2 regions of the Colwellia sp. MB02u-14 genome follow, and region 2 is predicted to be linked to the other one. Evidence: predicted binding sites of a transcription regulator. Region 2 holds the regulator's gene; the other holds the start of a gene.
The links. Region 2 encodes FliA, which starts transcription of late flagellar genes. Its sites were predicted from a motif close to CTAAAGNTNNNNNNNNNNNNGCCGATA; they were not measured.
Positions count from the first base shown of each region.

Region 1: the regulator FliA is predicted to act here: its motif matches at 2,660-2,686, upstream of pomA (flagellar motor protein PomA).

Region 1 is NZ_JACGUX010000072.1:25,505-29,937, forward strand. Features, by position in the region: gene thiI (tRNA uracil 4-sulfurtransferase ThiI) at 1-650, opposite strand, end outside; gene H4J52_RS09700 (flagellar motor protein MotB) at 827-1,768, opposite strand; gene pomA (flagellar motor protein PomA) at 1,781-2,548, opposite strand; gene H4J52_RS09710 (exodeoxyribonuclease VII small subunit) at 2,989-3,252, shown strand; gene ispA ((2E,6E)-farnesyl diphosphate synthase) at 3,252-4,142, shown strand; gene dxs (1-deoxy-D-xylulose-5-phosphate synthase) at 4,181-4,433, shown strand, end outside.
Region 2 is NZ_JACGUX010000079.1:83,655-88,087, forward strand. Features, by position in the region: gene H4J52_RS10700 (chemotaxis protein CheA) at 1-378, opposite strand, end outside; gene H4J52_RS10705 (protein phosphatase CheZ) at 392-1,135, opposite strand; gene cheY (chemotaxis response regulator CheY) at 1,180-1,563, opposite strand; gene H4J52_RS10715 (RNA polymerase sigma factor FliA) at 1,614-2,336, opposite strand; gene H4J52_RS10720 (MinD/ParA family protein) at 2,410-3,252, opposite strand; gene flhF (flagellar biosynthesis protein FlhF) at 3,542-4,433, opposite strand, start outside.

The DNA of each region.
Region 1 (4,433 bases), on a different contig from region 2:
GCCGTGCCACCTAAATTAAAGAAACAATAGTGAGTACGAGTGCCTTTTTTGATCATTTGAAAGCTTGAAACGCTTGAATCAAATCCCCCTGACATCAATGATAAAACATCTTCCTGTGTTGCTATGGGGAAGCCGCCTAAGCCATTATGACGCTCAGCAACAATAAATAAATATTGTTCTTTAATTTCTAATAATATAGTTACGTCAGGTTTTTTCAGTTTAACCTTCGATGACTCAACATATTTTTTTAAACCACCACCAACATATTGTTCAACTTCTAATGAACTAAAATCATGAGTTCCTTTACGTTTTACCCTAACGCAGAAGGTTTTGTTCTCAATAGTTTTTTGGTGCACTGCTAAGGTTTTTTCAAAAATATTATGAACATCAGTGTATAACGTTTGTTGGACCTCAAGAAAATGAGCAACACCAGGTATACACTTTAAGGTTTCAATTACTGCCAAACGATTTTTAGGACAATTATTTTTAGTATTAACCTCTATATTATCCCAGTTTGCTTGAGTGGTAATTTGTTCATCAACTCGTCGTAAAACATTTTTAATACTGGATTCTAAAATTTTAGTAAAGCGCTTACGAACCGGGCGACTCTTTACAGCAATTTCAGATTGGAGTTTTACGATGAATTTCATGAACAAACGATCCTAAATATAAAGGGATAATAAAGGCCACAATCGACCTGTAAAATAATGGCGCGAATTATACACGAAACAGGAATGAAGGTTAAGTTGAAAAGGAAGACGTTAGATAATAAACGAGGTATTCATTGCCTAACGTCTTGCCAACATTTGAAATTTATGATCTTTATTTATTCTTTAGAGATAGAAATGGGTTCAGTTTCTTTTGCTTTACCTTGATTAATTGAAATCTCAACACGACGATTGCGACGGCGATTAAGCGCGTTAGTATTAGGTACTAACGGTCTTGTGTCAGCATGACCTACTACCAGTAGACGTGACTGTTCAAACCCAGAAACTTTAATCAGTTCATGTGCAATAGCTACCGCTCGTTTACTTGATAAATCCCAGTTGGAAGAAAATAATTCAGAATTAATACCACGATTATCGGTATGGGCAGAAACCATAATTTCACCAGGCACCGTATTAAGTAGTTCGCCAATTTCTCTAATAATAGGACGAAATTGTGGTTGTAAGAAAGCAGAACCTGAAGGGAAGGAACCGTTTTCACGAATGCGAATGATTACTTGCTGACCTAACGACTCTAGCTCTATTGCACCATCTTGAATTTGTTTTTCTAGCTGCTGAGCAATTTTTTTAACGAGCTCATTCACCTGTTCCTGTGAAGATTGTTCAAGTTCATCTTTGGCTTTTTGCATCGCTTGTGCAGACATTTCATCAGCCGTACTTTGCGACTGTCCACCACGTTCTGTACCACGCTGCTCTTGTCGACCTCCGGCAGACGTTTCATCACCTGCTTGGAACTCCAACATCTGTTGTGTCATTTCCATGGTTTGTTGTTGGATCACCTGAATAGGAGTTGGCTCTGGTTTACCTGGACGGAATTCTTGCGCAATAATACTGGTGCCTTTGGGAATATCTTTTACTTCAATTTTATTTTGAACACCAAAGGCGAACTTCATTGAACCCGCGATTTGTTTGAATTTCAAAACATCCATTTCAGAAAAAGATAAAAGTAAAACAAAAAAGCACATTAATAGTGCCATTAAATCAGCAAAAGTACCCATCCAAGCCGGGAGTCCGGGAGGTGGACATTTACATTTTTCAGCCATAAATTACTCCCGTTATTCTTCTTCCGTTGTATTTACAGCACGCTTACCTTCAGCAAGATAGTTTTTAAGCAAACCTTCAATAACACGTGGATTTTGACCATCTTGAATACCTAAAATAGCATCTAGAATGAGTTCTTGATTCATTTTTTCTTCAGCTAACCTAAGCTTTAATTTTGAAGCAATAGGAGTAGCAACAACGTTAGCGAGAAATGCCCCATAAAGCGTTGTTAGTAATGCAACAGCCATGGCCGGACCAATAGATTTTGGGTCATCCATATTTGATAACATCGCCACCAGACCAATTAAGGTTCCAATCATGCCCATTGCAGGTGCAACATCCGCCAGCGCCATCATCATGCCCACACCTGATTCATGTCGCTCTGAGGTGAGATGAATGTCTTTTTGTAAGGTGCCTCTAACTACATCAGCGTCGTGACCATCGACTAACATATCCACACCTTTTTGCATAAAACCATTAGTGATCTCAGCTTCTTCTAATGCCAAGAAACCACCTTTTCGGGCTGCATCGGCCATTTCAACTGATTTTTCAATAAGGTCGTCAGGTTGTTCAATTTTGAACATAAAAGCTTTGACTATAATTTTTCCCATTCCAAAAAATTGACTGAGATTATATTGAGATAACACAATAAATATTGAACCACCAAAAACAATAATAACTGACTGCGCATCAATAAACATACCGATATCACCAGACAACATCATCGCCATAATGAGTAAGCCTATTGCGCCCACAATACCTAATATTGTTGCTATATCCACAAAAATCTCCAAAAAGAAATAAAACGTACCTTCGTATTATTTGATAATACCTTAAGGTATTACGATACGCGAATACTTATATTTTTATATACCCACACAATAGAAGTTTATTATCGTTCATATTGTCAATAACTTAAGTAATTAGTGATGATCTTGTAATGTTTAAAGTTATCAGCAAAATATTTAATAAGACCTTGCCTGAAAAATTAAATATAGGTACAAAATTTATTCAGTAAAAGCGGCAAGTTTATCTCCCCGTTATCGCAAGAGTGCATGAGGCTTAACCAACATAAATATAAGTCTCATAATACATATAAACAGCTTACTAAAATCAAGTTCATGATAACAATTAGGGGGTAAAAGCACTGGAAGTTGATTGATTAATTTATGCGTTTGGTATAGATTTGCGTCTAGATATTCAATCACTGAACTGTTTGTTAATGGCTAAGAAAAAAATAGAAAATTTAAGCTTTGAAGAATCGCTTTCAGAACTCGAAACTATTGTTCAAAATTTAGAACAAGGTGCGTTGAGCTTAGAAGATTCGATGATGCTTTTTGAGCGTGGTTTAAATCTCAGTCAAGCGAGTCAAGACAAGTTAAAAAGTGCTGAACAAAAAATTCAGATATTGCTTACTAAAAATGGTAAAACTCAACTTGAAACTTTTGAGAATGAAGGTGATTCAGACGATACGAGTAACAATTAGTGACCCAATTAAATCAGCTCGATTTTTATCAAACTCGCATTAATCAATATCTTGCTGATAAATTAGCAAAATATGAAATCAATGATAAAAATTTGTTCTTAGCAATGCAATATGGGCTATTAATTGGTGGCAAGCGTATGCGCCCTTATTTAAGCTATATTACTGGCGAAGCACTTGGACTTAAATTGTCTGACGTTGACGGCATTGCCGCCGCATTAGAATGCATTCATGCTTTTTCATTAATACACGATGACTTACCTTCAATGGACGACGACGATTTACGCCGCGGTCAACCGACCTGCCATAAAGCTTTTAACGAAGCTACAGCAATTTTAGCCGGTGATAGTTTACAGACACTTGCCTTCGACATTTTAGTTAATCATGAATTTAGCGCTCAAATTGAACCTAAACGCCTTACGTTAATTCGTCAATTAGTCAATGCTTCAGGCTATCAAGGCATGTGTGGCGGACAAGCGCTTGATATTTCTGCAACCGATAAAATAATAACCTTAGCTGAATTAGAAAAGTTACATTCACTAAAAACAGGCGCATTATTAAAAGCATCTGTGACTATGGTCACCGAAATAAGCCAAGATATTTCAACTGATGAAAAAGACCAATTAGCTATTTATGCTGAGCATGTTGGTTTAGCCTATCAAGTTCGAGATGATATAATTGACATTATTTCCAGTGAAGAAGAACTCGGAAAACCAGCAGGTTCCGACGTTTCTGCCAATAAAAGCACCTACCCTGCACTGTTAGGTTTAGCGGGTGCTCAACAAAAAGCTGACAACTTATATCAACAAGCACTTCAAGCTTTAGCCACTTTACCCTACAATACAAATAACTTAGCTGAATTTGCGACGTTTATAATAAAACGCGTGCATTAATCTTGTAACAAGCAATCTAAAGAATAAACAAAATAAATATGACTATAAATCTTGTCGACTACCCTTTATTGGCCAACATAAATTCTCCTGACGATCTGCGTATGTTAGATAAACCCCAGTTAACTCAGGCCAGTACAGAACTACGTAGTTACTTATTAAGTTCGGTAAGTAAGAGTAGTGGGCACTTTGCTTCAGGCTTAGGCACGATCGAATTAACGGTCGCATTACATTATGTTTATAAAACCCCCTTTGATCACCTGGTATGGGATGTTGGCCATCAAGCTTATCCGC
Region 2 (4,433 bases):
TAGTCGATGCAACTCAGCAAGTAACGTTGCATCAGCTTTATCAAGTTTTTCACCATTTTGAACTTGCACAAACATTTCATTTACAACATCAAGTGCTTGTAAAATAACGTCCATTAGGCTTGCACTAACACTACGCTGGTTTGTACGTAGCAGATCGAAAATATTTTCTGCGCCATGACAAACATCAACTAAGTTATGTAACGCTAAAAAGCCTGCACCACCTTTTACAGTGTGAAAACCTCTGAATATAGCGTTTAATAATTCAGCATTATCAGGGTCGTTTTCAAGTTCTACAAGTTGTTCCGAAAGTGTTTCAAGTATTTCTCCGGCTTCAATTAAAAAATCCTGAAGAATCTCTTCATCTTGCTCAAATGACATCCAGCAACTCCTATTAAAATCCTAAACTTGATAAAAGGTCATCAACATCATCTTGATCAGCGACAACATCATCACGTTGCGCTGAGTTAACGATAGGGCCTTCAACTAAGTTATCACCTACTTTGGGTTTACTTCGCTCTAAGTCATTTTCTGTTGTAATACCAAAAGCGGTCAGCATACCAATTAAGCTATCTTCTACTTCACGTACTAGATCAATAACTTTACGAATAACTTGTCCGGTTAAATCTTGAAAATCTTGTGCCATTAAAACATCAGTCATTAAATCATGCATGCGAACTGATTCTTTATCTGTCGTTTTTAACAATAAATCTATATCAATACACAAGCTTTTAAATTCAGCTAACCCCAACTTGTTATGCATGAGTTTTTGCCATAACGGATTAACTGCCTTTATCTGCTGTTGTATCGTATCAACAACTGGGAAGATAGATTCTACAGCATCCATGGTTTTATTAGCGGCTTCTTCCGTGCGGGCAATAACGTAGTTTAAACGTTCTTTAGCATCGGGAATATCTGCTGTCGCTAAATCATTCAACCGAGAATCTAATTGAAAATTATTTAATGAATCATGTAATTGACGCGTTAATTTGCCTATTTCAGCAAACAACTCTGAATGAATTGGGTTTTGAATTTCTGCAATTAACTCATCTGCCTTATCTTGTTGGCCACTTTCTAAATATTCGACCAACAGTTTTGCTTCTTCCAAAGAAACATGCACATTAGTATTCACACTCATGCAACAACCTCACCTATAGACTAATTAATGAACGAGCTAAAGAATTAACCTAAACGTTCAAATATTTTATCTAACTTAGCGTTTAGCGTTGCTGCTGTGAATGGCTTAACAATATAACCATTAACACCTGCTTGAGCTGCCATAACAATTTGTTCTTTTTTTGCTTCAGCAGTAATGAGCAAGACAGGAATATGAGATAACTTAGCATCAGCACGAATGGCTTTGAGTAAATCAATTCCTTGCATACCAGGCATATTCCAATCAGTTACAACAAAGTCAAAAGAGCCTTCTTTTAACATGGGTAAAGCAGTGCTACCATCATCTGCTTCTGAAATGTTAGTGAAGCCTAAATCGCGCAACAAATTTTTCACTATACGTCTCATGGTTGAAAAATCATCAACAACAAGAACTTTCATATTTTTATCCAAGGCACCCTCCGGTGAGAACATTTTAAAATTTAATTGTATGTATATTCTACTTAACTTTGCCAGGATTGCATACGTCCTTTTAACCTATGCATCGCTTGGCTATGAATTTGACTAACACGTGACTCACTTACATCAAGCACTTGACCAATTTCACGTAGATTTAATTCTTCATCATAATATAGTGACAGTACTAGAGCTTCGCGTTCGGGTAAAGTGGAAATGCATGCCGAAAGCGATTTTTTAAAAACTATTTTTTCAAAATTATCATAGGGATCGTTATTACTAACATCTTCCATATTCGTTAAAGAATCCTCACCAACACCAAGATCTTCTATACCGATTATTTTACCTGTACTAACTTCACTAAGAATATGATGGTAGTCATTTAACGAAATATCAAGTTTTTCAGCAACTTCAATATCCGTAACATCTCTTCCTAGATCGGCTTCTAGCTTTTTTATGGCTTCGCTGACCATGCGACTATTCTTATGAACTGAACGAGGAGTCCAGTCTCCACGGCGTATTTCATCAAGCATAGCACCACGAATACGAATGCCAGCAAAGGTTTCAAAACTTGCTCCTTTACTGTGATCAAAATTATTTGAAGCTTCAAGCAAACCAATCATACCTGATTGGATAAGATCATCAACCTGCACGCTAGCAGGCAATCTTGCTAATAGGTGATAAGCGATTCGTTTCACTAAAACTGTGTGCTGCGCAATTATTGCAGATTTATCAGTTTGAATACTGTAAGCATTTGGTTTTACCACTATCGCTCACTCGCTAAAATCATGTGAAAATTAAGCACTTTCAAATAAAGTACTCTTATCTTTTTGCTCATTGTTACTAATTTTCTAACAACTGCTCAATAAAAAACTCTAAATGACCAGATGCTTGTTTAGGCATTGGCCACTTAATTAAATTAGCTGCTAAAGATTTAAAAGCAACGGCAGCAGGTGACTGAGGATAAGCTTCAACAATTGCTTTTTGTTTTCTAACAGATTTTCTTATGTTCTCATCAAATGGGATTACCGCAACCAACTCGAGTGCAACGTCTAAAAATCGATCGGTTACTTTTGATAGCTTGCCAAACAGTTGCTGGCCTTCTTTTGGAGTTCGCACCATATTAGCAACAACTTTAAATTTGAATACACCATGGTCACGACTTAATAGTTTCATTAAAGCGTAGCAATCAGTTATAGAAGTAGGTTCATCACAAACCACTAGCATCACATCTTGTGAAGCGCGACAAAAGCTCAGTACCATATCTGAAATACCTGCGGCGGTATCGACAATGAGTACATCAAACTTAGTGTTCATGTCACTAAAGGCACGAATCAAACCCGCATGCTCTGAGGGCGTTAGATCAACCATTGACTGTGTACCCGACGTAGCAGGGATAACATTAATACCCGCAGGGCCTTCAATGATAATATCGTCTAATTCGCATTCACCAGAAAGTACATGTGATAAATTGCGCTTTACTCGTAAACCGAGCATGACATCAACGTTAGCTAAACCTAAATCGGCATCTAAAACTAAAACGCGTTGTCCTAATTGTCCTAGTGCGATAGCGGTATTGAGTGAGACGTTAGTTTTACCTACTCCGCCTTTACCTCCAGAGACTGCGATGACTTTTACTGGTTCGGAACTTTTCATTTTTCTTAAGCCACTTGCTTGATCATTCATTTATCGTATTTCTCTACTTTCTTACGAAAATCCATCAACTAAATTTAGTATAACCCTATAATCACATAACCTGCATATTTTTATAGGATTAAAATTCACATATTATAACAAGTTATGGGAATACAGCGGTATTTACCGTGTTGCACATTTGATTAAATATGCGCTCAACTTTTTTATGAGGACAAATAGATAAGTACCTAGCATAAAAGTTGTCTGTCATTGTTCTACTGAGCAATTGTAATACTTAAGTGTTATTCGTTTTAGGCATTAAAAATGAACCCGTTTCTAATCAACTTGATACCATAGGTGCTGTTCGCCAATTTATTGGTTTATTGACTTGATTTTTCGCTGACATTTTATCTGCTAGCGTAACGAGTTTTTCAGCATTTGCAACTTTAATATCTTCTGGAACTCTTTGTCCATCAGTAAGGTAACCTATTGCTAAGCCATTTTGAATAGAGGTAGAAATAATTTCACCTATGCTAAGACTTTCATCCAGTTTAGTATAAATACAGCCAGCCAGTGGTACTTTTTTAAAGCGATCTACATTCTCTTGCATCACACGCTGCTGTGTATTGGCCGCTAACACTAAGTAATTACGAATCCTTACCCGTGCATTTGAAACTAACGTTGTTAAGTGTTTCGCTAAACGCATGTCACGTTGCCCCATCCCTGCGGTATCAATAAGTATCAGTTTCTTTTTAGAATATTGTTGTAACAGGGTATCTAACGTTTTTGCGTCACTAGCAAGTTTTACTTCGCAGCCAATAATGCGCCCATATGTTGCTAATTGCTCGAACCCAGCGATTCTGTAGTTGTCGGTTGAAATCATCGCAACTTGGTCTGCACCATGAATTTGTGCAAATCGGGCCGCTAATTTAGCTACTGTTGTGGTTTTACCCACGCCAGTGGGTCCAACTAAAGAAACGACACCACCACGATGAATAATGTCATTGTTTGTGGTATTTATTTGTTGGCTGATAAACTTTTTAGCTAATTGCCAAGTATCCTGATCATTCTTTTGTGCGGGGATATAACCGGCAATTTGGTCTGAAACTTCTTCATTCATCCCCAATGACATTAGTCGGTTTACCAGCATAGCGCGAGCAGGATCCTTTTGCGCCATGTCCTGCCACATCAAACCAGAAATTTGATGTTCTAATAATTCACGAATAGAAGAC